2 regions of the Pseudoalteromonas sp. DL-6 genome follow, and region 2 is predicted to be linked to the other one. Evidence: predicted binding sites of a transcription regulator. Region 2 holds the regulator's gene; the other holds the start of a gene.
What was found. Region 2 encodes FliA, which starts transcription of late flagellar genes. Its sites were predicted from a motif close to CTAAAGNTNNNNNNNNNNNNGCCGATA; they were not measured.
Positions count from the first base shown of each region.

Region 1 (17,735 bases), 360 kb from region 2:
GAAAGAGGCTATCGAAAGACGGCCTTTTTTAGCATCCGCTAAGCAGCTTTGTTCAGAATAAATATTGGCACTGTGTAATAAGTTACCTTGGTAAATAACAAGGCGGTTAAATTTAGCATCAACTTTAAAAACCTGTTCAAATAAACTTGTGCTGCCAGCTAAATAGCCTTGATGCTCATTAGGGTTCTTTTTAACATCATTAACTATATCTGCGAGCAGTGGCTTGTGCTGTTGTTTAAATTCAATAATGTTTTGAGGTATATACTTATAAATACTTGTTCCACCAAGCTCCTCTGGCGATAAGTAATGCACAAATGCGTAATCTCTCTCATCACAAGAATCAATATGCGGTACTTTTTGATCAACAATTAAATTCGCGGGTTTGCATGAAACTAATGAAAGTAAACTTTTATGAAGAACAGACTGCTGATAATCTTTATTGTCTATTTTAGGCAGTATTTCATTTTGAAAAAATGCATGTAAAACCCTTAAATAAGGTTGCGGCATATTGTCGCGAATACCAGGGTAGAAGGAGTTGTCTGAAAACATAGGGTTAAAGTAGGCTATGTTGTGAGCAAAATTCATTACACTACTGGTATCTAAAAGAAAATCATCAACAACGAAGGCTGATAGCTTGGTGCCAGGGATCATCAGTTTTTCAATTTTTAAGTTTGGGTTTACAGTTAAATTTTTCATTATTTTAGTGTCTATTTTTGATGGGCTTATTTAAATGTGAACTTTCTATTTAGGCACAAAATTAATATACCACCGAAGACAGCGTTGTCAAAGAGCGCTTTTTGAGCTAATTGTGTTTACGAATTTCTTCTTCAGTGGCGTTTATTGGTTATTTGTTGAAATAATAAGCGATAATGTTTTTGTTAATTATTAACGTACAAAATGACACAAAATTTTCACTTCCTTTTTGTCACCAAAACCATTAGCCTTAGGCTACTAACAGTAAAAAATCAAATTTATAAAATAACGGAGCAGTAACATGGCGGAGCAACAAGTACAGCCTTTACACAACGAAAAACATGCCAATACTAAAATTAAAAATGGCATCAACATCGAATTTATGAAAACTCAACACTTAGTGCCAGTGGTTGCACATGAGTTTGCGCGTATTGCTAATGAATTCCCAATGTCTTTTGTTAAAAATAACGAAACAGGTACTTTCCAAGCGGTTGCTATGTTTGGTCTAGAGCCAGGTGAAAATTTATTTATTGATGGCGACAAATGGACAGCAGCATTTGCACCTATGGCAACAACGCGTTACCCATTAGGTTTAGTAAAGCACCCAGAGCAAGATCAATTTGGTATTGTAATTGACGAAGCAAGCCCGTTAGTAGGCGAAGAAGGCAATGCATTATTCGAAAACGGTGAGGAAACTGACTACCTGAAGCGCCGCAAAGAAGCGTTAGTATCATTTATTGAGTTTTCTCAAGTAACTGATGCCTTCACTAAATTCCTTGCTGATAAAGAACTACTGGTAGCACAAACGCTAACAGTTGATATTAAAGGCGAGAAAAAAGACATCAACGGTATTTACCTTATTGATGAGAAAAAATTAAATGAACTAAGCGATGCAGACTTCCTTGAGCTTCGTAAGCGCGGTTATTTAGCACCAATCTATTCTTTCTTAACGTCTACGCACCAAGTAGCACGTTTAGCGCGTTTAAAAGCGCAACAAGCGTAATTTTAAACAGAATTAAAAAAAGCGCCTTAGGGCGCTTTTTTTGTGCCATTAAACTCAGTTCACTTGAAAAACGCTTCATAACCATTCACATTGGTTTTAATCCTGTATTTATAAAAGAACACACAATGAAAAAATCACTATTATTAGGGCTCATTGCAACAAGTTTAATGGGGTTGAGCACGCAGGCATTGAGTGAAAACACAAATACGCCGTTTGCCATTGCGATTCATGGCGGTGCAGGCACGATTGAAAAAAGTAAATTTACGGCAGATCAAGAGCAAGCTTATCGCAATAAATTAACAGAAGCTGTTGAGGCCGGATATAAGGTACTTGAACAAGGCGGAGAAAGCCTTGATGCAGTGACTACTGCCATTGAAGTACTTGAACAATCGCCTTATTTTAATGCTGGGCGTGGTGCGGTATATACCTATGATGGTAGTCACGAATTAGATGCCTCTATAATGGATGGTCGCAATCGTCAAGCTGGCGCTGTGTCAGGTATTAAACATATCGAAAGTCCAATTAAACTTGCCCGGTTAGTAATGGAAAAATCAGTGCATGTGATGTTAAGTGGTCAAGGTGCAGAAGAGTTTGCCAAAGAGCAAGGCATTAGCCTAGTAGAGAACAATATATTTGATACTGAGCATCGTTATGAGGCTTTATTAAAAGCCAAAAAGAAACTCGAGGCGAGCAAAAATACCAGTAAAGATTATCAGGCAGCGCATAAAGCCTTACCAGTAAATTATAAAGTGGGCACGGTCGGAGCGGTGGCACTGGATAAACAAGGGAATTTAGCAGCGGGCACGTCAACTGGCGGAATGACCGCAAAACGTTTTGGTCGTATTGGCGATGCACCGGTTATTGGCGCAGGTACTTTTGCTGAAAATGCCTCATGTGCGGTTTCGGCAACTGGGCACGGCGAATATTTTATTCGTTATAATGTGGCAAGTGATATTTGTGCGCGAGTAAAGTACCAAGGTAAAACCATAGACCAAGCAGGTAATGAAGTAATAAACGAGGTGCTTAAACCGATAGGGGGCACAGGCGGTGTTATTATTATTGATACAAAAGGCAGTATTAGTCTGCCCTTTAATACTACTGGCATGTATCGTGCGAGTAAGTCCAATACGCAAGCAACTTATGTAGGTATTTTTAGCGACGAATAAACGCAATTAGTCATTGGCTGGTGGTTTATATAATAATCCGCTGATTGTTATATTCTTTACAGGATTAACCCCAGCCATTTAATTTGCTACAATCGGGGCTCTTTGACTAATTTTTATAAGGTATGCAGGTGGTAAACCTAGGTCAGTTATTTGGCGAGCTAAAAACGTGCTTAAAAAAAGATCAATTCAGTTTTAAAAAGCGTCTTCACGGCGTTAAAAAAATCACCGACGAGGCAAAGCTTACCAGTGCGCTTGAAAAAATTGCGGCTGATATTAGTCGTAGTCAAACGCTTCGAGAGCAGCGCTTAGCTGGGCTACCTAAAGTTACTTACCCTGAGCAGTTACCGGTTAGTCAAAAAAAAGACACCATTAAAGAGGCCATTGCTAATAATCAAGTGGTGATCATTGCTGGTGAAACTGGCTCAGGCAAAACTACACAAATACCCAAAATGTGTTTAGAGCTAGGCCGAGGCGTTGAGGGCTACATTGGCCATACGCAACCAAGGCGTTTAGCAGCACGTAGTGTTGCCAACCGTATAGCAGAAGAAATGCAATGCGAGCTTGGCCAGCAGGTCGGTTTTAAAATTCGTTTTAGCGATCAGGTATCTAATAACAGTTACATTAAACTGATGACCGACGGTATTTTATTAGCTGAAATACAACAAGACCGATTTTTAAATCAATACGACACCATTATTATTGATGAAGCACATGAACGTAGCTTAAACATTGACTTTATTTTAGGTTATCTTAAAAATTTACTCCCAAAACGCCCCGATTTAAAAGTTATTATCACCTCAGCAACTATCGACCCTGAGCGCTTTTCTAAGCATTTTGATGATGCACCTATTATTGAAGTATCAGGAAGAACGTTTCCAGTTGATGTACGCTATAACCCAATTAGTGATATTCAAAAAGAAGATATGGAAGCCGAAGGCGACCAACTTCAGGGGATTTTTGATGCGGTAGATGAACTTTGCGCCGAAGGTCCTGGCGATATACTGATTTTTTTAAATGGTGAGCGAGAAATACGCGATACCGCCGATGCACTAAGCAAGCGTAATTTAAAACACACAGATGTATTACCTTTGTATTCAAGGCTATCGAACGCTGAGCAAAACCGTATTTTTGCGCCGCATTCGCGCCGCCATATTATACTCTCTACCAACGTCGCTGAAACATCGCTAACAGTACCTGGTATTCGTTATGTTATTGACCCGGGTACAGCGCGAATTAGTCGTTATAGTTATCGCACAAAAGTGCAACGTTTACCTATAGAGCCTATTTCGCAAGCCAGTGCTAATCAGCGAATGGGGCGCTGTGGACGTGTTGAAGCGGGTATTTGTATTCGTTTATATTCAGAAGATGACTTTTTATCGCGTCCTGAATTTACTGACCCTGAAATATTGCGTACTAATTTAGCATCAGTTATTTTGCAAATGTTAGCCCTTGGGCTGGGTGATATGGCGCAATTTCCTTTTGTGCAAGCTCCAGATAGCCGAAATATTAATGATGGTTTAACATTGCTTGAAGAGCTACAAGCAGTAAAAGCGGCTAAGCGTCATCAAAAAACCAGCCTAACACAATCTGGGCGAGAGCTAAGTCGTTTGCCGGTTGACCCGCGTTTAGCAAAAATGGTGCTAACTGCACATAAACTGGGTGCATTGCGTGAGGTGATAGTTATTGTTGCCGCGCTTTCGATTCAAGACCCCCGCGAGCGACCACAAGAAAAACGCCAAGCCGCGAATGAAAAACATGGTCGCTTTGACGATCCAGACTCTGACTTTATTGCCTTTTTAAACCTGTGGAATTACCTAGAAGAGCAGCAAAGTGAGCTGACTAACAGCCAGTTTAGAAAGTTATGTCAAAAAGACTTTTTAGCCTATATGCGTATTCGTGAATGGCAAGATATCGTTTATCAAATCAGCACTGTGTGCAATGAAATGAAAATGAAAGCCACCACTAATATTGCAGGCAGTGAGCTTATTCACAAAGCACTTTTAAGTGGCATGCTCAGTCACATCGGTTTCAAAGACGAAAAGCAGCTATATAAAGGTGCGCGTAATAGCCAATTTCATATTTTCCCAGGCTCAGGCTTATTTAAAAAGAGTCCAAAATGGATGATGTCGGCTGAGTTGGTGGAAACCAGTAAACTCTATGCTCGTATTAATGCCAAAATTGATGTGAACTGGGTAGAGCCGTTTGCTCAGCATTTAGTAAAACGCAGCTACACAGAGCCTCATTGGGAGAAAAAGCCCGGTGCAGTGATTGCCTTTGAGCAACAAACTTTGTATGGCTTATTAATTGTTAATAAGCGCCGCTGTGTGTACAGCAATATTGACCCAAAAGTAAGCCGTGAGTTGTTTATTCGCACAGCGCTGGTTGAACAAGAGCTGGGACTCAATGAAGGATTTTTACAATATAACCGCGAATTAATTGAAGATATTCAAGTGCTCGAGAACAAATCTCGTAGGCGCGATATTTTAGTTGATGAACAAACCTTATTTGAGTTTTACGAGAAAAAAATACCGAACGATATTAATAATCGTGCTGCGTTTATTAAGTGGTATAAAACACAAAAACAGCAAGACAAACACTACCTGCACATGACGCGAGAAGAGCTCATGCAGCATGGTGCAAGTAGCATTACCGAATTTGACTATCCAGATACATGGCAACAAGATAATTTAATGTTGCCGCTTACTTATCATTTTGATCCAGGCCAAGCAGTTGATGGTGTTGCCGTGCAGATACCGGTTGCGCTATTAAACCAAGTTCAAGAAAGTGGTTTTGATTGGCATATACCGGCATTTCGTCATGAGCTAATTTGTGGGTTAATCAAGTCATTGCCAAAGTCACTTCGCCGTAACTTTGTCCCTGCGCCTAATTATGCCGATGCGGTGTTAGCGGCCATAGAGCCTCTACAAGGCTCGTTAATCGACTCACTAAGTAATCGGTTATTGCGCATGACTGGCGTGCGAGTCGACCCTGAGGCGTGGGATTTAACAGCCCTTGCTCCTCATTTAAGATTGCAGTTTGAAGTCCGTGATGAAAACGACCAACTTCTTGCCCGTGGGCTCGATTTAGCTAAGCTTAAAGCGCAGCTTCAAGGCAAAGTGACAGACACCTTATCTAAAGTGGCCGACAAAGGCATAGAAAAAACCGATTTAACCCAGTGGGATTTTGGTGAGTTACCAACATCGTATGTGAAAAAGCAAGGTCAATACGAAATTAAAGCCTATCCAGCGCTGGTGGATAAAAAATCAACGGCCGCAGTAGAGCTATTCGATAACGAAATAAAAGCGCAATTAGCGCACCAGCAAGGTTTACGTCGTTTAGTACTGTTAAACGTGCCATCACCTATTAAATACCTGCAGCAAAATCTACCAAACAAAGCTAAATTAGGATTGTACTTTAATCCTTTTGGTAAAATTGCCGATTTAATTGATGACTGCATTGCATCAGGCGTTGATAGCCTATTAGTTAAATATGGTGACATTCGTACAAGTGAGGCATTTGAAACGGTTAAAGAGCATATTCGCGGCGAGTTAGGCGATACCGTTGTGGCCATTGCTACACAGGTTGAGCAAGTGCTGAGTATTGCGCATGCACTGCATAAAAAAATGAAAGGGCGTGTAGATTTAACCATGATCACCGCTCATGGGGATATTAAGTCTCAGCTAGAATCACTTATTTTTAAAGGCTTTGTCAGTCAACATGGGGCAGACAAACTCGGCGATTTAATTCGTTATTTAAAAGCGATTCAAAAACGCCTAGAAAAACTACCTGTTGACCCAAATCGTGATAGATTATGTGTGTTAGAGCTTGAAAAAGTAGCGCAAGAATATAAAAAACTAACGAATAAAACACCTAAAGGAATGCCATTGCCTACTGATGTTGAGGCTATTTTTTGGATGCAGCAAGAATTACGCGTATCCTTATTCGCACAAACCTTAGGTACGCCTTATCCAATTTCAGCAAAACGTGTGTTAAATGCGATAAAAGAAATTGAATAATCTCTTTATTCTCTATTAAGCTAAGTAAGTTAACAGAGGGACTAACTTGAGAAGGAAATGACATACCTATGTCCTCATTACTAAAACACAAAGCGCGACAGTTGTTAGTGGTTGATGATGAGTATTTCAATTTTGAAATACTCAAAGCAGGGTTAGCATCAACATTTGATTTGAGCTATGCTGACTCAGGTAAAAGTTGTTTAGCATCTGCGATTGCAAATCCGCCCGATATTATTTTGCTTGATGTGTGTATGCCAGGACTCGACGGTTATGATACGTGTCGCATACTTAAACACACGCCAGAGACAAAAAACATTCCGGTGGTCATGATATCTGGACTTGAGTCGGAGCTTGAGCAACAAGCAGGCTTTGACGCAGGGTGCGATGCTTACGTTGTAAAACCTTTTTCTATCGCTGTACTACGAGAAAAAATTAATAATATTGTGTAGAGGGAATTATGTTTACCGAAGATAAGAGAAACTATAGACGTATGCAGGTTAACACGCCAGCAAAGTTAACCTCAATAGAGCCTGTTGCTGGGCTCAGTTACACTGGCACCTGCCTTGATTTAAGTGCAACGGGTCTTTCATTACAACTCGATGATTTGTTAGAGCTTAACTCAATTTTATCGGTTGATATTGCATCAACACATCCGAGTATTGCACCATTGAAAGCCACCGTTAAGGTGATACGTGCCAGCACCGAAGAGGATGGCACGATAACCGCAGGGCTCGAAATTGTAGAGTTTAACTAACTACTTAATTAGTTTTTAGTAAACCTTACAAATAAGCCCTTTAAGGTAAAAGCCTTCAGGATAGCTGCCTGCAATAGGGTGGTCAGCTGCTTGATTTAAGCGCTCCATGATCAGTAAATCCTTACCTGCATCAAGGGCTGCATCTGCGACCACTTTTTGAAACAAGTTTTGCTCCATTAAACCAGAACATGAGAATGTTAGTAGCGTGCCACCTGGCTTTAAAATTTGCATCGCAATCATATTTATATCTTTATAACCACGACACGCCCCAGTTAACTGCGCTTTGTTATCAGCAAATTTAGGCGGGTCCATAACAATGGTATCAAATAAAACGCCGTCTTCACGGTATTGACGTAATAATTTAAAGACATCTTGTTTAACAAAGTCGACTTTATTTAAATCAAGATTATTATGCTCTACATTACGCTTTGCTGTATCAAGTGCTGGTTGTGAAACATCTACATTGGTTACATGCTTGCAGCCACCACGCAGGGCGTAAAGAGAAAAAGTACCTGTATAACTAAAGCAATTTAATACGGTTTTGTCTTTTGAAAAACGCTCCAGTGCAGCACGACTATCACGTTGGTCTAAATAAAAGCCGGTTTTATGGCCTTCCATTATATCAACTTCAATCTTTAAGCCATTTTCTTCAATTATGACAGGTTCAGTGGGTTCACTCCCCCATAGCACGCCCTTAATAGGCTCAAGCCCCTCTTTAATGCGAACATCTACATCTGAGCGCTCATAAATAGTAGAGCCAGGGAAAATAGCCATTAAAGCGCCAACAATTTCACCTTTGTGACGTTCTGCACCTGCGCTCAGTAATTGACACACAAGAACATTATCAAACTTATCTATAGTAATACCGGGTAAGTAGTCTGATTCTGCTGCACATAATCTAAAGCCGGTAAGTCCACCTTCTTCAATCGCATGACTACGCGCTTCTAAAGCACGGCGAAGACGGCGCTCAAAGAAATGTTGATCTATCACTTCTTTTTCGTCAAAGCTCCAAACACGAGCACGAATTTGCGAATGAGGACTGTAAGCTGCGGTGGCCAAAAACTTACCTTCACTATCGTGAATGGTTACCGTGTCACCTAATCCAGGTTTACCTTTAATTTTTTTGATGGCTTTAGAAAATAACCAAGGGTGTTTTCTTTTTAATGATTTATCGCGACCAGCTTGCAGGTAAACGGCAGATGACATAGGGCTTCTCTATAGTAATAAATAAGCGCTGTATTTTAGTCAAGGCTCGCGCAACATACAATGAATGTTTTGCAAGGGGCTTATAAATCGCGGTAAAGTAGCCATTATTAACTCGTTTAAATAGATTTTTGGAAATTCGGTGGACAATTCAGCTCTTAGCCCCTCATTACAGCAACTTAATCAGCAATGCAGAGACTTTATTACATCCTTAGTACATGCCGATGTAGCCCATGATATTACCCATATTGAACGGGTAGTACGTGTTGCTGTGCAGTTATGTATTGCAGAGCAGGCTGATATGGCCATTGTATTGCCTGCAGCTTGGTTACATGATTGTGTTGCGGTGGCTAAAAATCACCCAGACAGGGCGAAAGCATCAACAATGGCAGCCGATAAAGCGATTAACTTTTTAGCGTCTATTGGTTACGATGAACAACTATTTGCTGATATTCACCACGCTATTGCAGCACACAGTTTTAGCGCCAATATTGCTATTAAAACGGTGGAAGCACAGATTGTACAAGATGCAGATAGAATGGATGCCTTAGGAGCTATTGGTGTAAGCCGTTGTATGAAAGTAGGCGGCTCTATTAGCCGGTTATTATACAACCCCGATGATCCATTTTGTTTAAACCGAGAAGCAGACGATAAAAAGTACACCCTAGATCATTTTTTTATTAAATTACTGCATATTGCCCAGAGTATGAATACTCCTTCTGCAAAAGCCGAAGCACAAAGACGCACTGCATACATGCACGACTTTTTAGCTCAGCTTAAATCTGAAATTGGTGAACAACGCGATGACACCTAAACTTTCGGGAATTGATCATTGTCATTTAAATGTTCAAAGCCTTAACCAAGCTATTGAGTGGTATGAAAAGGTGCTTGGTTTTACCGTAGTAGAGGAGTTAGCCTTTTGGAATGAAGAGGGAAAAGGTCCTTTAACACTCGAAGATGAAAACGCCACTACACGATTGGCTTTATTTGAAGGCGATGGGCGTAGTAAAGGAATCGCTTTTGCTGCAACAGGGGAGCAATTTGTTATGTGGCTCAAGCATCTTGAGCAGCACCAAGTAAAAACCATATTGGCTGATCATGGCGTGACATTTTCAATGTATTTTAAAGATATTAGTGGTAATAGCCATGAGATCACTTCTCATGATTATAATGTCATAAAAGCGCAACTTGAGAGCTAGCGGCTTTTATGACAAAGTTTTAATAGTTAAAATTGCTTGGGATAGAATTATTATCCATCACTCAGTTTATTTAGCATCGAGCATTATTAAAATGATATCTGCTAACTTGTTTTTCTTTTCTATGAATTAACTTATTAAGCTGATAGAGAAAGTTTTATTTTATAGTAACTTACAGGCACTTTAGATTGTTAGATTATACGTTAAGAAGAAGCCGTCGGCGAAAAACAGTGGCTATTAAAGTCGCACAAAAAGAGCTTACAGTTTATGCACCTCATTATGTTCCCAAAGCACAAATTGATGAGTGGTTGTTAAGTAAACAGGGCTGGATTGATGCTCAGCTACATAAGCAACAAACTCAAGCCGATACACGACAGTTTCCACTCAAAACCAATAGTATTAAATTATTTAATGAAGCTGTAAATGTGCAATTTGAAAATGCAGCACGCACTCAATGGCAGCAGCACAATGAAAGCCAAACGCTGTTACTGAGTATTTCTTCACGTGTGAAGTATCGAACGCAAATGTATCAAGCTTTGCTAGAGCAGTTTTTGCATGAGAAGTTAGAAAGTTATATTGAAATGCGAGTAAACTACTATTGTCAGCTGATGGGTGAAAAGCTACCGAGTAATATTCGTATTCAATCGTATAAGCGTCGCTGGGGCAGTTGTAACCGCAGGCGTGAGCTTACCTTTAATTTACACCTTGCAGGCGCACCCACCTGGGTAATTGACTATGTAATTGTGCATGAGTTAGCGCATTTAAAGTATTTAAATCACAGTGCTCAATTTTGGCATCGTGTAGGATTATTTTATTCAGAACACAAAAAAGCAAGCGCTTGGTTAAATAAGCATAGCATGAGTTTACAATGGGTTTTTGAATAGTAAGAAAAATAAACGAGGTAAAGAAGAGAAGTGGTGGAGGGAGCTGGATTCGAACCAGCGAAGGCTGAGCCGTCAGATTTACAGTCTGATCCCTTTGGCCGCTCGGGAACCCCTCCACACTAATTTTTATTGCATTTGGCCCCACTTAACTTAGCCTAAGAAAAGTGGTGGAGGGAGCTGGATTCGAACCAGCGAAGGCTGAGCCGTCAGATTTACAGTCTGATCCCTTTGGCCGCTCGGGAACCCCTCCAATGCAACGCGGCAGATAATAGCAAACTTCTTATTTAAGTAAAGAAAAAAGCTAAAGAAAATTCAAATTTAGCCGATAAATACTTATTAATTAGTTAAATAGGCTAAAGTCTATGCAGATTGGTGATTTGTTAATCACAGAGAGTCAATTAAAAACACGACTCAATAAAAGTGTGCATGAAAGCCGTCGGGGTGAATTTGCTCTTTTATTAGCAATGCTATCTCATGATGCGCTTGATTTTAGTGAGTTTCACTTACCTAAAAGTGATTCAAGTGGTTATCAAGCTGATGAAGAGACCCTGCGCAAACAATTTGGTGCGGGTCCAAAGCAGCCATTAGCGCCTGAGAGTTTTAATATATTAATTGGCAAAAATAACACGGAACTTTTAGCAAAAATGGGAAGCGCTGTAGGGATGAGTGACATAAAATTAACCCAGTGTTTAAAGCCTGAGCCGTTAAATATTCGAGATGATAAAAATCATATCCCGCTTAACGTAATTGATAACTGTGAACTAGCAGTCCGTCGGCGAATTAAAAACACTTATATGCCGCTCTCAAATGTGCAAATGGATGCCGCAGCATTTTATGATGATTTACAAAATGAAGCCCTCCACCAGCCACTACATTTGTTTAGTGCCTAATTAAATTACATTGAATGCTATTTTTAAGCGCCATTAGATTGTAATAAACTGTGTTTATATTAGTAAGTAACGAGTGGTTTTACAGGTGCTTTATTTTAATAACTGATTTAATATAAAAAAAGCATCCAAAATTTAAATGCAATTGCTATAATGGCGCAAATGGTATGACATTGAATGCCATTATCATTAAACCAAGGTAATTAGGAACGTAATGAAGAAAACATTCACGCTGAATCATGAGAAAATCAAATACCCTCGTATGGTTGATGCTGCAAAGCATGAAGTGAAAAAATATTTGAAAAGAGAACGTAATAAAACTTTACCTGTTGATGCCGACTACTGGGCATTCGATTGTAAGTTTGGTAACACGGCTGAAGAAGCCCAAGTAGTTCACGTTGCTGAAATTAACAATCACATCAGTGAAATTGAAAAGCAAGGTTTAACCTCTTTTTACTTAGAGATTTTAGCAAGACCTGCGCAGCGTCAAGACTTCGATGAAGGTGATGACGAATAAAACGCTAAGTTGCGTTTAGTGTAGTTTTTGAAAATGGGCCAAGTGGCCCATTTTTTGTGGTTTTTACTTATACACTATGACACTTTTTATACTTTTTATTACTTCCGCAAGGGCAAGTATCATTGCGTTTTATTTTAATATCGGCAACCGGTGTGATCTCACCATCAAGGTATCGCCACTGTTCATCTTCTTTAATAAACTTTGAATGCTCAGCCAACTCGCAATATAGATCTTGATAAAAGTAATGAGCTTTAAACTTTACAAACCCTGTATCTTCATCATAGCCAGAATCTAAAACGGTTAAGTTTACAAAGCGGCAGCTAGTTGCAAAGTCTTTAATTTCTGATAGTGAGTTTTCAGCTTGTTTTTCTTTTGCGTAGCTATCACGAACAAAAGCTGCATTTTTAACAGCATAAGCACTGTAGCGAGCACGCATAAGTTGCTCAGGTGTTTGTGGCTGTTTGGTTTTTAAATGAAAAGGTTCACAGCAATCAGCATAAAGTTGCTGACTGCCACAAAAACATAGTAGGGCGTTGGAGGTCATAATAAATGTACTGTGTATTAAAACGCTAGTTTACCAAGCTTATTGCGTTAGTGAAATCTCAGCTTGGGCGCTTTTTTTGCTAAAGCAATATAGCTTAGTGCGTGTATGGCTCAGGTTTAATGATAACTGAGATAGCTGCTGATTATTTATTATGTCAGTCCAGGTGATCACCGCGGCAAAATTACCATTATGAAGTGCAGAGCTTAAAACATACTCTAAATTAACTAAGTGCTTTTGACGTATAACCAGTAATTTACTGGTATCAATTGAGCATGAATCAAGCAGCGCTTTGCTAGGCACATGGTCTGGTGCAATTAAAAGTGTCCATGCATTTAAACTATTGTATTGGTGTAATACTTTTAATAATTCAAACGTTGCTGAAATTTCATCTTCAATTTGAACAACGTTAACACAATCTGATTGGTCATCTTGTTGGTAGCTCTTAACTGTTCTTACGGTAATAGGCTGTAACATAATCGTCTCACTCACTGGGTTTTTATACAGTACATGTATACAGTAGTTTATACAGTTGTTTGGTGCAAGTGTTTTTTGCTATTTTTTGTACAGTTATTCAGCTGAGCATGAAAATTTAATTATTTAAAAACAAATAAGTTATATATAACAATTGATTAGGTATTTAGTGGGTGAGCGCTTTTGGTGTTAGTTTTTTAATCTACGACTAAGCTGAAATACAGGGGATATACAGTACTTTTAAAAAATTAAGCGTTGTTGCATTTAGCATATAAACGCTTAATTAATTTATAGATGAAATGAGTTACAAGGTAGTAAAATTATTTTTCGTGACTTATAGGGATCAAATGTGAAAATTGTAACTGATGAATTTGTTCATATAAGCTGGCAGCATAACATTGGGCGTCTTTAAGTCGTTTAGTGCTAATATGCTTACGTATATCGCTCATTGCTTCTGTTGCTGGCTCATATCCTTGGCTACTAGCTAAGCTAAGCCACGCAGCCCCATGAAATACGCTTTGTGGTACGCCTTGCCCTTTAATAAAAAACAGCCCTAAGTAAAACTGTGCACGATAGTTTCCTGCCATTGCTGCTAAACGCATCCATTTTGCGGCTAAAGCGCCTTGTTCATTTTTAAGGTAATAAAGGGCTTTATTTAATGTGTCTTGATCGGTGCTTTTAGAGCTCGCAGGGAGGTTTGCATCGCTTGGTTGCGTTACAAAAGAAAGAATGTTGTCTAATTGTTGCTCTAAGTCTTGGCCACTTGGTGTCGTTTTGATCATGCTACTTCGTTTGTTATTTTAATCACTTAGCTAGTTTAGTATATAGCAAGGTAAAATGTCCTGTAAAAAGTTATTTTTATGCTAAAATCTCGCCACTTTTTACAACCACAAGTTTATTATGCTCGAAGCCTTATTTAAAATCCGTGCAAATGATTCTTCGGTTCGCCGTGAATGTATTGCCGGTATGACTACATTTATTACGATGGTTTATATCGTATTCGTTAACCCAGCTATGCTTGCAGAAGCCGGTATGGACCAAGGTGCCGCATTTGTTGCCACCTGTATTGCTGCTGCAATAGGGTGTTTTATTATGGGTTTGTGGGCCAATTATCCACTGGCATTGGCACCGGGTATGGGATTAAATGCATTTTTTACCTATGGCGTTGTGTTAGGTATGGGCTATAGCTGGCAAGCAGCGCTGGGCGCGGTATTTATGTCAGGCTGTATATTTTTAATATTAAGCTTGTTTAAGGTGCGTGAATGGATTATTAATGCAATCCCTCTGGTGCTTAAACAAGCAATAGCAACCGGTATTGGTGCATTCTTAGCACTTATCGCGCTTAAAAGTGCTGGTATTATTGTATCTAGCCCTGCAACACTTGTGCAGCTAGGTGATATAACGTCACCGGGTCCGTTATTAGCTATTTTTAGTTTTTTTGTTATTGCGGCATTACTTTATCGCGACTTTAAAAGCGGCGTGCTTATTAGTATTTTGCTTGTCACCGCGATTGCAGTGTCTATGGGATTAGTTGAATATCATGGTGTTGTTGCAATGCCACCTTCAATAATGCCGACGTTCATGCAACTTGATTTTAGTGCTGCTTTTGAACTGTCTATGCTAAGTGTTATTTTTGCGTTTTTATTTGTTGATTTATTTGATACCTCAGGGACGTTGGTAGCTGTTACTCAAAAAGCGGGTCTAGCAGATAAAAACGGCAATATGCCGCGTTTAGGTCGTGCATTAAGCGCTGATAGCACTGCAACTATAGCCGGTGCAATGCTAGGTACTTCAACAACGACCTCATACATAGAGTCTGTAGCCGGGGTATCAGTGGGTGGTCGAACGGGTCTAACGGCTGTGGTTGTAGGTTGCTGCTTTTTATTGATGATGTTTTTTGCTCCTTTGGCACAAATGGTACCAGCATACGCAACAGCAGGAGCAATCTTATACGTATCTGTTCTAATGCTACAAAACTTAAAATTTGTAAATTGGGATGATATGACCGATGCAATTCCAGTGAGTGTTGTACTATTAATGACACCGTTGACCTTCTCAATTGCACACGGTATTGCACTGGGCTTTATCTCTTACACCGCGGTTAAAGTGCTGTGTGGTAAAAAAGATCAGGTAAGTATTAGTGTCTGGATTTTAACGGCACTGTTTATTGTTAAGTTTGCATTTTTATCTTAATGCTTATGTTAAAAAACGCGATTTAGTTTGGGTATGTAAATTTATATCGTGACTAAACTTTAGCAATAAAAAAGCCCATACAGTTGTATGGGCTTTTTTATTAGGTAACGAATTACCATTTCTTTTTCGGTGCAAACAACACGTCTAAATCATCTTGCTCTTGCTCATTCTTTTTCTTCAATGATGTGGCATTGGATGCCTTTAGTTCGTTGCTTATTGTTTCTAGGTAACCCTCAACTTCAGCTCGTTTTGCCGTAATGTAATCATCAGTAAATGATACACTATTAAGCGTCGCCGACGCTTTTTCAAAGTATTGCCTAGCAGATCCTATCATCCCGGCTGTTTGCGCTGCTATACCACGTTTTATTTGGCTTTCAATGTTTATTCTTAGCTGCAGTTTTTCAAGGCGCTTATCTTCTGCAATAAATACCTGGCTGTCTACTTTGCCTTTATTATGCTCAGAACGAATAATAGTACGAAGCTTTTTAATACCCTGTATCAGCGATATCAGTTGTTTGTCGTTACTTGGTAATACAAAGCCTTCAGAGCCGTCTTGAATAGGGTTTTGCAGTCGCTCTTTCGCTTCTTTTAAGCGATTTTTAAGCCCGCTACCACCGCTTGAAATAGATACCATATTACTGAGTGCATCATGAATACGACGTTGTAATACTCGCTGAGTTGCCTCTGAGAGTGGGATGTTGGCACTATTCATCAGTGCTTCTTCAGTTTCTTCAATGATAACTTTTTGTTTTGTTAGCTCTTTACGTCGTTCAGCTTCTTGTTTTTCTTTGTGTTGTTGAACAGCACTAACCCATAGTGCGATGACGATAAGCGCAACAATTAGTACAATTATAATGGAAACGATCATGTTATAATTCTCAAATTCTTAACCTTATCCACTAATCTTACATTAAATATATAAAAGGTGGGAAACTTTGCGCTGATTAACTAAAAAAAGTACCAATATAAAGCGTTTAAATCTTAATATGTTATGTTTGGTTTACTGATAATCATTGCTACCTCAATTTTACTTATTGTGTTAACCTGAAATTTCAATAAATTAATTGTTATATTGTGTAACTTTAATCAGCCTTTTATATAGTTAGTTACCTATTAATTATAGGGTGCGCTTTAATCTGTCAATGTGAATTATAACGAAACTACATAGCCATGAAATTACAACAACTTAGATATATCGTAGAAGTTCAAAATCATAAATTAAACGTTTCAGCTACCGCTGAGAGTTTATTTACCTCCCAGCCTGGTATTTCTAAGCAAGTACGTATGTTAGAAGATGAACTAGGTGTACAAATTTTTGGCCGTAGTGGTAAACATTTAACTCACGTTACAGGTGCTGGCGAGGAAATCATTAATATATCGCGAGAAATACTCTCAAAAGTTGAGGGCATTAAAGCGGTGGCTAATGAGCATACGTTGCCCGATCAAGGTAAACTTAATATTGCGACTACGCACACGCAAGCACGTTATGCGTTACCAAGCGTAATTAAAGGCTTTACCCAAAAATACCCAGCAGTGTCATTGCATATGCACCAGGGTACGCCGCAACAAATATCTGATGCAGCTGCCCGCGGTGATGCAGATTTTGCGATTGCTACTGAAGCACTGCACTTATATTCAGATTTAGTTATGTTGCCTTGTTACCATTGGAATCGTAGTATTGTGGTTGCTAAAGATCATCCTCTTGCGAAAAAAGTCGATAACTTAACAGTGGCAGATATAGCGCAGTATCCTTTGATCACTTATGTATTTGGTTTTACTGGTCGCTCAGAGCTTGATAAAGCATTTAACGCCTATGGGCTTGATCCACATATTGTATTTACCGCCACCGATGCCGATGTTATTAAAACGTATGTGCGCCTGGGATTAGGTGTCGGTGTGGTTGCATCTATGGCAATTGATCAGGTAAACGACAACGACTTAGTGTGCATTGATGCTAGCCATTTATTTGAAGCAAGCACCACTAAGATTGGTTTTAGAAAAGGTAGCTTTTTACGTACCTACATGTATGACTTTATCGAACGTTTTGCACCGCATTTAACCAAAGAGCGAGTAGAGCGAGCAAGTTTGCTGCGTAATCAAGACGATGTTGATAAATTATTTGCTGATATCGAATTACCGGTTAAATAACAGCTACACAGTAATGAAAAAGCCGCTTAGTTTTACAACTAAGCGGCTTTTTTTATGCTA
Region 1 covers NZ_CP019770.1:1,943,771-1,961,505, reverse strand. Annotated here, with positions in the region: gene B1F84_RS09025 (DUF6445 family protein) at 1-696, opposite strand, end outside; gene B1F84_RS09020 (SapC family protein) at 995-1,696, shown strand; gene B1F84_RS09015 (isoaspartyl peptidase/L-asparaginase) at 1,822-2,862, shown strand; gene hrpA (ATP-dependent RNA helicase HrpA) at 2,991-6,878, shown strand; gene B1F84_RS09005 (response regulator) at 6,947-7,327, shown strand; gene B1F84_RS09000 (PilZ domain-containing protein) at 7,336-7,632, shown strand; gene B1F84_RS08995 (class I SAM-dependent methyltransferase) at 7,648-8,838, opposite strand; gene B1F84_RS08990 (HD domain-containing protein) at 8,978-9,649, shown strand; gene B1F84_RS08985 (VOC family protein) at 9,639-10,034, shown strand; gene B1F84_RS08980 (SprT family zinc-dependent metalloprotease) at 10,220-10,915, shown strand; tRNA gene B1F84_RS08975 (tRNA-Tyr) at 10,947-11,031, opposite strand; tRNA gene B1F84_RS08970 (tRNA-Tyr) at 11,081-11,165, opposite strand; gene B1F84_RS08965 (VC2046/SO_2500 family protein) at 11,278-11,805, shown strand; gene B1F84_RS08960 (DUF6172 family protein) at 12,017-12,319, shown strand; gene B1F84_RS08955 (YchJ family protein) at 12,387-12,863, opposite strand; gene B1F84_RS08950 (SulA-like leucine-rich domain-containing protein) at 12,903-13,337, opposite strand; gene B1F84_RS08945 (sel1 repeat family protein) at 13,655-14,116, opposite strand; gene B1F84_RS08940 (NCS2 family permease) at 14,235-15,527, shown strand; gene B1F84_RS08935 (hypothetical protein) at 15,640-16,395, opposite strand; gene cysB (HTH-type transcriptional regulator CysB) at 16,698-17,675, shown strand.
Region 1: B1F84_RS08965 (VC2046/SO_2500 family protein) is a predicted target of FliA. The motif match lies at 11,217-11,243, and genes of this name have one in related genera.

Region 2 (13,978 bases):
GGTTAATAATACCAATCACATACGAAGGCGCACCTGGCACAGGAGCAATTTCGGTGTAACGCAGTATTTCTTGCACTTGCATTACATTCACGCCATAAGTTTCATCTTCTAGCTTAAACGTAACCCACTGTAAAATTTCATCATTATTATCTGCATTTTTCTTGGCTGACAGTAATTTATCTTCACTCATGCTCTTACCTCGTAATGGTCATTACTTGTGACGGCTATCTAAGCCTTTCTCTAATAGTGCATTTAAATTATTAACATCTATTAAAGCACACATTTTTTCTTTAATTACTCCAGCAAGCCATGGGCGCTTACTGTTATTTGTACGCCATTTTACATCTTCTTTACTCAATGTAATGTTATTTATTAGTTTTTCTGCTAATAAACCCCACTGGCTATCACCTAAAGTGATTAGATATTGATAGTTTAAAGACGCTTCTAACTGCTCATCGTACTTTTCAGGCATAACCCAGCGCGCAGTATCAACAACATTGAGCTTTTCTTCTCGGTTGATCATGACACCTTTAAACCACTTAGGTTTGCCAAATAAATGATTCACTTCGCCAAGCTCATGAATGCCGCCTAACGCTTTTAACGGTACTGCTAAAGTGAGCCCTGCCACCTCGAAGAATAGTGCCTGGAATTCACCATCGAAGTACTCAGCCTCACTTTCAAGTGCTACATCATGCACAGGTTCAGGCTGTTGCGCTTGATGGGATTCTATTTCTACACTCTTTACCTGTTCATTAAGTTTTTCAACTTCAACAACGGGCTCAACTACAGGCTCAACCTGCAGTGATTGCTCTTTTTGCTCTTCTTCATAGGCAACCTGCTGAAGAAGCTTAGCAACAGGCTCAAGGTCTTTCGTTGGTTCGTCATCAGATAATAACGCCCCTAAATACTGAGTGACTACTTTTTCATTAGCAAATAATTGCTTACTCATTTATTAACCTTGTTTTATTAAATATTCAAGCAATGCTTTGTAAGCATAGACTCCACGCGCATTAGGGCAAAAATCAATAGGCACCTTTTGCGCTAAACTCGCATCTCTAAATTTTGTATCAACAGGAATCACACCTGGCCACACTTTTTCTTTGTACGTATCTTGTAATGTTTTATAGGCCTCAAGTGATGCTTTGGTGCGCTTATCATACATAGTTGGAATTATAGTATATTCATAGCTTTTCGCTTGCGAGGTTTGCATTAACTCCATAGTACGCATCATTCTATCAAGCCCCTTAAGCGCTAAGAACTCAGTTTGTACTGGCACCAATACTCTTTCACAGGCTGCAAGCGCATTGACCATCAGCACCCCTAAAACGGGCGGACAATCTAAAATTGCATAATCGTAATACTCGCTAATTTTAGCCAATGTTTTCTTTAAAATCAGGCCCATTCCCGTTTTATTACCCATACTACGGTCAAGTGTAGCAATTGCCATAGTGGCAGGTAGAATATCAAGGTTTTCTATGGTTGAGGGGCATAATGCTTGCAATATTTCTTCGCTTTTCATGCTTGAGCCGCGAGTGAAAATATCGTAAACACTGACCTCTAAATCTTCTGAATCAATGCCAAAGTAATAAGTTAATGATGCATGCGGATCGGTATCAATCAGTAAAACACGCTTACCTTGAAGCGCAAGGATCCCAGCAAGGCTAACCGCTGTGGTGGTTTTGCCTACCCCTCCTTTTTGATTGGCTACAGTCCAGATTTTCACATTACATCCTAATTACTGTTCATTACGCGTGGTAACACGAATGCCACCATGCTCTAAGCGAATTATTTTTATTGTATCGTCTTGAGTAGGCAACTCAACTTCTGTTGGTTTAGCTTCCTCAGGGACTTGCTGCTCAGTATCCTCATTTGATGACTCTAAAACCAAGCCGTACTTAGAAAGCGCAATCACTACTTTGCGGTTTTCAGCTCGCCCAGCTTCGGTATCATTATCGGCAAAAGGTGAATATTGGCCATACCCTTCAATAGCCATGCGTGCAGATTCAATTCCCAAACGCTCTAGCTCAACTAATATTGATGTTGCACGTGCCACCGACAACTCCCAATTAGAGCGAAATATTTCATTGCGTATGGTTTCGTTATCTGTGTACCCACGCACTCTTATATAGTTATCGACAGGTGCGATTATTGCTTCAATCTTTTTTACAACTTCTTTGGCTTGATTATGCGCAACAGCACTGCCACTGGCAAATAACAACCCAGAATTAAGCTCAATAACCAACCAATCTTGGCTAAGCTCTAGGCTTGCCTCACCACTGCGTATCTCATCAATCAGAGACGATTGTAGCTTGACCAGTAAACTATCGAGCGGCTTACCTAAGTGACGTTGGCTGATATTGCTATTGTCACTTTGACCATCGAGCAACACCGGCCCTTGTTCTTGTTTTTGAATACTTTCGCCATATAAAACCTCAACTTCAGGAGTCACTCTTTCAAGCAACAAAGCATCGCCGTTTACCCCTTTACCTTGCTGAGAAAATTGTTTCGCTGACTTATCAAAAACATGCTCAAGAGAGTTAGATAAAACTTGTATATTGTCTTCTTTGTTTATTGCAATAGCATACAATACAACAAAAAATGCAAACATAATGGTCATGTAATCTGCATAAGAGACTAGCCAACGCTCAGTATGTTGGCTTTTGGCGTTTTGATGACGTAAGCGACGGCGTAACATAACCGCTAATGGCCCTGTAAAAGAGGACGTTCGACACGGTAAGCTTCAAGCTTTAATTCAATATTAATAGGACTCTCACCTTGGCTAATGGCAATAACGCCTTCAGCTAGCATTTCATGGTAAAGCATTTTTTGCTCAACCCGTTGCTTTAATTTATTGGCCATGGGCAAAAACAGTAAATTAGCTAAACCTACGCCATATATAGTAGCGATAAATGCAGTGGCAATACCCGTTCCTAGTTGCTCAGGATCGTTAATAAATGACATCGCTTGAATAAGTCCAAGCACTGCACCTAAAATACCGATAGTTGGACTGTAACCCCCCATCGCTTCATATACACGACTAGCTTCAAGCAGTCGTTCTCGTTCAAGTAATAAATCTATTTCCAGGGTATCACGAAGCTTTTGGTCAGAGCTGCCATCAACTAATAAACTCAGTCCTTTAGCGGCATAAGGATCAGTGTGAGTAAGCGCTTCGTTTTCTAGGGCTAAATAACCCTCTTGGCGGGCTTTATGTGACCAGCGCTTTACTTGCTCAATCGCATCTTCAATATCGTGGTCATCGGTGACAAAAACCCAATGAGTAATACTGAGCATTTTCTTAAATGTATTGGCTGATGTTTGTAACATCACGGCCCCCAATGTGCCGCCTAATACAATAATTAGCGCAGGCCCATTAAACAGCGCAGATACCACACCTCCTTCTAAAGAATAACCGATTGCAATAGCGCCTAGTGCAACCAATAATCCTAAAACAGAAAGCTTATCCACAGCCAACCTCTCTTTTGAGGCGCACCGCTACATCATGAAGACCTAAGCTTTCATTTGCTAATCCTGCACTTGCTACTGCTTGGGGCATACCATATACAACACAGCTTTTTTCATCTTGAGCCCAAATTGTAGCGCCAGATTGTTTAAGCATGCGAGCACCATCACGACCATCCGCCCCCATACCAGTCAAAATAATGGCAAGGACATCGCCTTGATACGCTTTTGCCGCACTGGCAAAGGTAATATCAACACTAGGCTTATAGCTTACTCGTTCATTTTTATCTTCAAATACGCGTAATGTTCTGTTTGACCCCCGCCCTTCTACCATCATTTGCTGCCCGCCCGGCGCTAAATAAGCACAACCAGGTTGGAGTCTATCGCCTTGTTGCGCTTCTTTTACTTTAATTTTACACAAGCTATCTAATCGGGTTGCAAACGCAGGTGTGAATGCCGCAGGCATATGCTGTATGAGGAGTATTGGGTGTGGAAAATTAGCAGGCAACTGAGTCAAAATAGTTTGCAGTGCAACCGGTCCGCCTGTTGATGTGCCAATAGCAACTAATTGATACTGCTTACCACTGGCGCGCGCTGATGTGCTACTACTGGTTGGTGTAGGAGCTGCATTATTAAAGCTGCGATCAGGTTGAACAATTGGCTTTTTAGCGAGATTAGAAAAGCGATCAGACTTGCTTGCAGCAGGTTTACTTATACTAGGATATGCTGGTGCTCTTGTGATTCTACCAATGCGCTGGCGACCTATTTCCTTTACCTTATCTTGTAATAACTTAATTGCGTCATCGTTATTACGGGCAATATCTTCAAACTTTTTCGGTAAAAAGTCCATCGCTCCGGCATCAAGTGCATCTAAGGTGGCTGATGCTCCAGCGCGTGTTAACGATGAGAACATTAAAATAGGAGTGGGGTTACTCGCCATGATCTCTTTAACCGCGCTAATACCATCAAGCACCGGCATTTCAACATCCATGGTGATCACATCGGGTCGTAACTGAGCTGTTTTATCGACCGCTTCTCGACCATTAACAGCGAAACCTATAACCTCAATGCCGCTGTCTTGTTCAAGAATTTCACTCACCCTGCGGCGAAAAAAGCTTGAATCATCAACTACTAAAACTTTAACAGCCATTTCGCTCTCTTATTCAATGAATGGGTAGGCATAACGTTTATGCCTACTTTTTATTATCCAGCGTAATGCTTTAGCATACTCGGCACATCTAATATCAGTGCAATACCACCATCAGAGGTGATTGTTGCACCTGCCATACCTGGCGTCCCTTGAAGTAATGCATCTAAAGGCTTAATCACCACTTCTTCTTGACCAATGAGCGAGTCAACAACGAACCCCACTTTTTGAGTTCCTATTTGCACAATCACCACATGGCCTTGTGCTTTTCGTTGTCCTCTATCAGCGCCTTTAATGAGCCAGTGTTCAAGATAGAACAGCGGTATCGATTTTTTACGAACAATAATAGTTAGCTGGCCATCAACCACATTAGTTTTTGTTAAATCTAAGTGGAATATTTCACTAACACCTGCCAGTGGCAAGGCAAACGTTTGTTCGCCAACCACTACCATTAAGGTGGGCAGTATCGCCAGAGTAAGTGGTACTTTAATTTCTAAAGTAGTCCCTACGCCCATCTCTGATTTAATATTTACCGAGCCATTGAGCTGAGTGATTTTTGTTTTAACCACATCCATACCAACGCCCCGGCCGGAAATATCTGATATCTCTTCTTTGGTTGAAAAGCCAGGCGCAAAAATAAGGTTATACGCTTCAGTATCAGAAAGGCGACTCGCTTGGTCGTGATCAAGCACGCCTTTACTAATCGCAATCTTTTTAAGCTTTTCAGCATCCATTCCGGCACCATCATCCTGGATAGTAAGTAGAATATGATCGCCTTGCTGAGAAGCAGATAAAGTCACAGTACCCGTTCTTGGTTTACCTGATGCTTCACGAACATCTGGCATTTCAATACCGTGATCTACTGAGTTGCGAACCAAATGCACTAATGGGTCTGCTAATGCTTCGACTAAATTTTTATCTAAATCGGTGTCTTCACCGACAAGTAATAAATTAATATCTTTCTGCAGCGTTCGTGCTAAATCACGTACCACACGAGGAAAACGACCAAATACTTTTTTAATTGGCTGCATTCGTGTTTGCATTACCGCACCTTGGATATCAGCAGTCACTACATCTAAGTTGGAGATTGCTTTACCCATGGCCTCGCTATCAGAGTTAGTCGCTAGACTTACTAAACGATTTCGCACAAGTACCAGTTCACCTACCATGTTCATTATTTGATCTAGGCGTTTGGTATCAACACGTACTGTTGTTTCTGCCGGTGGTGGCGCTGCTTTTTTAGCGGGAGCTGCTTTTGCAGGCTGTGCAGCCGGTACCGGCTTGGCTGGCTCTGGCTTGGGCTGTGGTTTTGCTGCAGCAACAGGCGCTGGTTTGTTAGCGGCTACGGGTTCAGATTTACTTTCAGGAGCCGGTGTTTCTATCGACTTAGGTGCACCTTTGCCGTGTAACTCATCTAGCAGAGCTTCAAACTCATCATCACTTATTTCATCATCGCTCGCGCTTGAATCATTATTTTGCGAGGCTGTAGGAGCTGATGGTGCTTGCTGTGGTGTGCTTGGGGCGTTTTGAGTTACTTCACCAAAACTACCGACACCATGAAGCTCATCTAATAAGCTATCAAACTCATCATCTGTAATATCGCCACTGACATCACTGTCGCTTGATGAGGATTGTTTTTCTTGCGGGGCTTGCCCTTTTCCATGAAGTTCATCAAGTAGACTTTCAAATTCATCTTCAGTGATCTCATCAATCTGAGAATCTGTACTACTAGTATCTGGGCCGCTAAATAATTCATCAAAAGCAAACGGATCTTCTTCCGCATCATTGCTTGGCTGCTCAACTACAGGTTCAGGTTCTACCGAGGGAGTTTCAACAGGAGCTATGTCTTCAACTGCAGAATCGCCGGCGAGTTCTTCAGCCGTTGGTGGTTGTCCAAGCTTGTGAAGTACTGCAAGTAACTCTGGATCTGCAGGCTCTGGCTGGTCACGATTTTTAATTGTGGCAAACATTTCATTAATGGTATCAAGTGCTTGTAAAATCACATCCATTAATTCAGAGTTAACTGTTCTTACACCTTGGCGCAATAAATCAAACACGTTTTCAGCACCATGACATGCATCAACAAGCTCTGTCATTGCCAAAAATCCGGCACCACCCTTAACGGTATGGAAGCCACGGAATATTGCGTTTAGTAGTTCAGTATCATCTGGGTTGTTTTCCAGTTCTACTAACTGTTCAGATAAAAGCTCAAGGATTTCTCCGGCCTCTACTAAAAAGTCTTGTAAAATATCTTCATCGACTTCAAAGCTCATGCAGTACTCTCCTATTAGAAGCCCAAACTTGATAATAGATCATCAACTTCATCTTGATCAGATACAACATCATTACGCGATTCTTTATCAATAATAGGCCCTTCTGGACCTGCTAGTGTTTGTGCAACAATGGAATCTTCTGTTTCTTCTGGTTGTTCAGTTGGTTGTACTTGCTCAACCTCACCTTGCGCCGCAAATGCAGTTAACAAGTGGATTAAGCTCTCTTCAACTTCACGCACAAGTTCAATAACACGACGAATAACCTGACCAGTTAAATCTTGATAGTCTTGAGCCATCAATACATTGGTCATCAACATTTGTAACTCATCCGTTTTATGATGAGAGCTGTTCATAAACTTATCAATGCTATGGCAAAGTGACTTAAACTCACCAAGCTCAATTTCACGGTTCATTAACCGATCCCATGTTGGCTTGATATCAGCTATTTCGTCAGCAATTTCTTGCGCTAAAGGTAAGCTTGCTTCAACCGCATCCATCGTTTTGTTGGCTGCGTTTTCTGTCATTTCCATAACATAGTTGAGGCGTTTTTTAGCATCAGGGATGGCATCAGTGGTAATGTCTGTTAATCGCGTATCTAATTCAAAGCTTTTTAAAGCTTCATGTAATTGACGCGTTAACTTACCCACCTCAGCAAATAACTGTGATTGCTCTTGTGAAGCTGTTTCTAAAATTAACTGATTCGCTTTATCTTGCTCACCATTTTCTAAAAAAGCCACTAATTGGCGAGCTTGTTCTAAAGTAATCTGAGGCGCAGCAGGTGCTGACATAAGCCTCTCCCTCTCATTAACCTAAGCGTTCGAACACTTTTTCTAATTTAGTCTTCAATGTACCTGCAGTAAATGGTTTAACAATATAACCATTAACACCTGCTTGGGCCGCAGCAATTATTTGTTCTTTTTTAGCTTCTGCCGTTACCATTAAAACAGGGATATGCTTTAATTTTTCGTCAGCTCGAATTGCCCTTAAAAGATCAATACCTTGCATGCCTGGCATATTCCAATCTGTTACCACAAAATCAAACACTTGATTTTGCAACATAGGTAAAGCAGTTGACCCGTCATCTGCTTCTTGAACATTGGTAAAACCTAAATCGCGCAACAGGTTTTTAATAATACGTCTCATCGTCGAAAAATCATCAACAACAAGAATTTTAATGTTTTTATCCAAAACATCCTCCAGTGAGGCCTGAACCTTTATTTACTTACTTCTAGTTTATCCAGTCATTGATCTTTGCTTTAAGCTTAATCATCGCCTGACCATGTATCTGACTTACACGCGACTCACTAACATCGAGTATATGCCCAATTTCTTTTAAATTCATTTCATCGTTATAGTACAAAGAAAGCACCATTGCATCTTTTTCCGGTAACGACTTTATCGCGCTGAGTAAAGACTCATTAAACCGTTCATTTTTAACATTATTGAAAGGTTTGTCTAGTGCTAAATCTTGACCATGAGGTGTAATCACATCATCGTCAATACCAAGGTCTTCAATACCTAAAACTTTACTTACGTTTACATCGTTTAAAATATGATGGTACTCATTTAACGAAATTTCAAGTTTTTCAGCAACTTCAATATCTTTGGGTTCACGGTTTAAACTGCTTTCAAGGGCAACTATTGTCTCTGCTACCAAGCGACTTTTTCTGTGAACTGAACGTGGAACCCAATCACCCCGGCGCATTTCATCTATCATTGCACCACGAATGCGAATACCCGCAAAGGTTTCAAAACTTGCGCCCTTGCTTGCGTCAAAGTTTTTAGAAGCTTCTATTAAGCCAATCATACCTGATTGGATCAAATCATCTAGTTGCACACTGGCCGGTAAACGAGCAATTAAATGGCACGCCACTTTTTTGACTAATGAGGCATGCTTTTCAACAATCATATTTAAATTCTGTGTTGACTGATATCCCATAGCTCTATTCACCGGTATTGTCATTGTTAGTTACTAACTAACTTCTCAATGAAAAACTCTAAGTGACCCGAGGCTTGACTAGGTGTTGGCCACTTAGCAATTTTTGTCGCCAGTGTTTTAAAAGCAATCGCAGCAGGAGAGCCTGGAAAAACTTCAACTATCACTTTTTGGCGACGCGTTGATTTGCGCATATTCTCATCATAAGGAACCGTTGCAACCAGCTCCATTGATATATCTAAAAATCGGTCGGTTACTTTTGAAAGTTTAGCAAATAATTCTTGCCCTTCACGTAAGCTACGCACCATATTGGCAACAATTTTAAATTTGTAAACACCGTGCTCACGGCTCAGCACTTTTATTAACGCATATGCATCAGTAATTGAGGTTGGTTCGTCACAAACCACCACAACCACATCCTGTGCGGCGCGAGAAAAACTCAATACCATGTCAGAAATACCCGCAGCGGTATCTACAATTAAAATATCAAAATCGGTGTTAAGCTCACTAAATGCACGTATCAGTCCCGCGTGCTCTGAAGGTGATAACTCAACCATACTTTGCGAACCCGATGTTGCTGGCACTATTTTAATTCCTGCAGGGCCTTCAACTAAAATATCTTCGAGTTCACACTCACCTGATAAAACATGAGATAAATTACGCTCTACGCGTAGTCCAAGCATAACATCACAATTGGCTAATCCTAAATCAGCATCTAATACCAGCACACGCTTGCCTTGTTGGCCTAACGCGATTGCCGTGTTAAGGGATACGTTTGTTTTACCCACTCCACCTTTGCCGCCGGTGACAGCGATAACTTTTACGCCGTTATTATTATTGTTGCTCATTTTGCGAAGGCCGCTTGCTTGATCTAAAACTGTGTTAATCATACATCTCTACTGTGCTCGACGCCACTGATTGGTGTCGTGATTGTTGTGCTTTTATTCTTTTTAAATACAATTGCTCAGCTTTTTTTACTAGTTTTTCGGCATTTGCCACTCTAATATCTTCTGGTACTCGCTGACCATTAGTAAGATACCCTATTGGGAGGCGGTTTTGAATCGCAATACTAATAATTTCACCTAAACTCAATGACTCATCTAGCTTAGTAAAAATACACCCACTGAGCTGTACCTTTTTAAAGTGCCTTACGGTTTCTTGTAATACATTAATTTGTGCTGTTGCACTTAATACTAAATAACTACGTATATCCACACGCTGATTACGCATTAAGGTATTAAGTTGCTCAGTTAAACGTAAATCTCGCTGACTCATTCCTGCTGTATCAATTAAGACTAGACGTTTATTTCGTAAATGGTATAAAACTTCTGCTAATTCATTTGCATCTTTGACTTGTTTTACGCCACAGCCAATAATTCGACCATAAGTTGCTAGCTGCTCATAGGCACCAATACGGTAGGTATCAGTCGTAATAAGCGCAACTTTATCAGCACCGTACTTTTGCGCACCTAATGCTGCCAATTTTGCAACAGTGGTGGTTTTGCCTACCCCTGTTGGGCCTACTAATGCATAAACACCACCTTGGCGAAGTATTTCGTTGTTAGTGGTTTGCATTTGGTCTTCAACCATATTCAATAAGGCTTTCCAACCTTGTTGGCGAGATACATCGTCGGGTACAAAGCATGCCATCTGCTCAGCAACGTCTTTATCTATTCCCATACCCACTAAACGGTCAATCATGCAGGCGCGGGTTGGATCACGACGCGCCATATCTTGTTGCATTAAACCTGACACTTGATGTTCTAGTAATTGACGAATTGCGTTCATTTCTTCGCGCATGGTGGTTATATCACTCGACTCGTTTTGCATCGTTTGCTGGCGCGGTGCACTCGGTGAGTCTAAATCGTCAAAGCCAGTGTCTAAATCATCAAAGCCTAAGCTATCAGCTTGGGTGCGAGGACGTGCAGGCGCGCTTTGTTCACGTTCAAACATATTTTTAGGTCGAGATTGAACAGCTTCTTGTTCTTGGTAATGACCAGAGGTATCAATTCCAGATTGTGAAAACATTGACGCAAGCTCTGCTGAACGAGGACGGGGAGATTGACGTTCTAATAAAGCTTGTAAACTGTCTGCTACCTTTGCTTGTGGCTTAGGTTGAGCGCGTTGAGGTTCTGGTTTTACAAAATTATGTGAACTCTCAGTATGCGCAAATGAAGCTCTTGCAGCTGGTTGGCTTTGAGGCTGCTCTGGCGCTTTTGTCGCGGCTTTGTCGTAATCAACAGCAGCAACAATTTCAACGCCATTAGCTAGTTTCTTATTTGACATAATAACCGCATCAACACCAAGCTCTTCTTTTACTTCTTTTAGTGCGGTGCGCATGTCTTTAGCAAAAAAACGTTTAATTTTCATAATTCAAACCCCTTTAAAATCTTATTGTTGGCCTACAGAGCTGACAATCTTGATCTGTCTTTCATCTGGTATCTCTTGATAAGACATCACTCGCAATCCTGGAATGGTGTATTTAACAAATCGAGATAACACAGTGCGTAACATTCCTGACGTTAGCAATATTGAAGGTTCACCGGCCATTTCTTGATTTTGATGCGCTTCATTCAATGATGTTTGAAGTCTATCAGCAAGTCCTGGTTCTATTCCGGCACCTTCATCACCTGCATTTTGAAGTGACTGATGCAACATCTGTTCCAACTCAGGCGCCAAGGTTATGACAGGGATTTCAGAAGACATACCAACAGCATCTTGAACGATTAATCTACGCAACGATATTCTCACTGCAGCCGTTAATACATCAGGGTCTTGGCTACGAGGGCCATATTCAACAAGGGTTTGAACAATTGAGCGCATATCACGTATTGCTACCCCTTCATTTAACAAGTTTTGTAGTACTTTAACGATAGTGGTTAGCGGTAATACCTCAGGTACTAGCCCTTCAACTAAGCGAGGATGGCTCTTACCTAACATATCTAATAAGTTTTGTACTTCTTCATGGCCGAGTAATAAAGCGGCACTATTAGTCAGTAACTGGCTAATATGAGTGGCTACAACAGTTGCTGAATCAACTACGGTATAACCTAAAGATTGCGCTTCATCTTTTTGATCTGGTTTTATCCATACCGCATCTAAACCAAATGCAGGGTCTTTGGTTTCAATGCCTTTTAGCGGACCAAATACTTGGCCTGGGTTAATTGCCAATTCATCACCGTGTTTAAGCTCTCCCTCACCACTTGATACGCCCATCATGGTGATGCGATACGCATTTGGGTCGAGCTCTAGATTATCGCGTATATGCACAGGCGGCACTAAAAAGCCCAGCTCTTGAGATAGTTTTTTACGCACCCCTTTAATGCGGTTTAATAGCTCACCACCTTGTGACTGATCAACCAGAGGAATTAAGCGATAACCTACTTCTAAGCCAATAACATCAACTTGTTGTACATCATCCCAGCCCAGCTCTTTTTGCTCTTGTTTAGCTGCAATCCCAGTGCCTGAAGCTGCATTTTCAGCTTCTTCGGCTTCAGCAGCCGCTAATTTAAGTTTATTTTGTTGGGTATAGTATGCAAGGTAGCCTAAAAGCGCCCCTAAGCTTAAAAATGCAAGGTGCGGCATACCGGGTACTAAGCCCATAGTTATGAGGATACCAGAGGCAATAAATAACGATTTTTCGTTACCTAGCTGCTGCTTAAACTGATCGCCCATGTTGTGCGATTCATTTTGACGCGTTACAACAATCGCAGTACCAATTGAAAGTAGTAATGACGGTAATTGCGCTACTAAGCCATCACCAATTGTCAATAATGTGTACACTTCCATAGCGCGAGAAAAGCTCAAGTCATGTTGGATCATGCCAACAAATAAGCCACCTACGATATTGATCACTAAAATGACGATACCCGCGATAGCATCCCCTTTTACAAACTTACTTGCACCATCCATAGAGCCATAAAAGTCAGCTTCACGGGTTACTTCTTCACGGCGCTCTCTGGCTTGCTCAGCGCTAATAAAACCAGCATTCATATCCGCATCAATCGCCATTTGCTTACCTGGCATAGCATCAAGGGTAAAGCGCGCTGACACTTCAGAGATACGCCCTGCACCTTTGGTGATTACCACAAAGTTGATGATGATTAGAATTAAAAATACCACTAAACCAACAGCGTAGTTACCACCAATCACCACCGAGCCAAATGCTTCAATTACCTTACCTGCAGCATCCCCACCATTATGACCTTCAAGCAGTACCACCCGGGTACTGGCTACGTTAAGTGCTAAACGCATAATCGTGGCGATTAACAACACCGCTGGAAACATGCCAAACTCAAGCGGTTTCATGGTGTATACCGTAACTAGTAATACAACTAATGCGAGCGCGATATTAAACGAAAATAATATATCAAGCAGAAATGGAGGCAGTGGTAAAATAACCATTCCTAGCGCAGCTAACACTAAAAGCGGTGTACCAACGCCCTTTGCATATTCTTTTTTATCTTTATTAAGTTGTTGTAATACCGCTTTAAATTCCATAACTCTACAATTTCAAAAAATTGACACTACGCTGAAATTGCAATAACTATTCCAAGTTAATTGGTTAGCGGTTAATACTTGAATTCATCGGGGATTGGCAGCTTTTTATTAAGTGCGACAGGGCGTTTTCCACGGCCTTTTTTAAACCGTTTAAGTTGAAATACATAGGCAAGTACTTGGGCAACTGCAGTAAAGAGCTGATCGGGAATTTGCTCCCCTACTTCAGCGGTATGATAAAGCGCTCGCGTTAAAGTAGGCGACTCAACAATGGGCACTTCATTACCCAACGCAATTTTACGAATTTGCATAGCAAGCTCGTCAACGCCTTTGGCTAGTACAATGGGGGCGCCTGCTCGCTCTGTGTCGTATTTTAAAGCGACTGAGTAATGAGTAGGGTTGGTAACAATAACATCGGCGTCTGGCACATCCTGCATCATTCTCTTTTGCGACATTTGACGTTGAGTTTGCCTGATACGCGCTTTGATTTGCGGATCACCCTCGGAGTTTTTATACTCGTCTTTTACTTCTTGCAGGGTCATTTTAAGCTGTTTGTTATGGCTATAACTTTGAAAAGGCGCATCAATAGCCGCAATAATAATTAAGGTGCAAGATAACCCTAAAAACATCCACGCTAATATTTCTAAAGCATGCACGATATTGCCC
Region 2 covers NZ_CP019770.1:2,303,085-2,317,062, forward strand. Annotated here, with positions in the region: gene B1F84_RS10735 (chemotaxis protein CheW) at 1-190, opposite strand, end outside; gene B1F84_RS10740 (chemotaxis protein CheW) at 212-949, opposite strand; gene B1F84_RS10745 (ParA family protein) at 953-1,723, opposite strand; gene B1F84_RS10750 (flagellar motor protein MotB) at 1,736-2,695, opposite strand; gene B1F84_RS10755 (flagellar motor protein) at 2,701-3,465, opposite strand; gene B1F84_RS10760 (chemotaxis response regulator protein-glutamate methylesterase) at 3,458-4,609, opposite strand; gene B1F84_RS10765 (chemotaxis protein CheA) at 4,663-6,879, opposite strand; gene B1F84_RS10770 (protein phosphatase CheZ) at 6,894-7,667, opposite strand; gene cheY (chemotaxis response regulator CheY) at 7,684-8,067, opposite strand; gene B1F84_RS10780 (RNA polymerase sigma factor FliA) at 8,108-8,818, opposite strand; gene B1F84_RS10785 (MinD/ParA family protein) at 8,845-9,705, opposite strand; gene flhF (flagellar biosynthesis protein FlhF) at 9,698-11,185, opposite strand; gene flhA (flagellar biosynthesis protein FlhA) at 11,207-13,315, opposite strand; gene flhB (flagellar biosynthesis protein FlhB) at 13,387-13,978, opposite strand, start outside.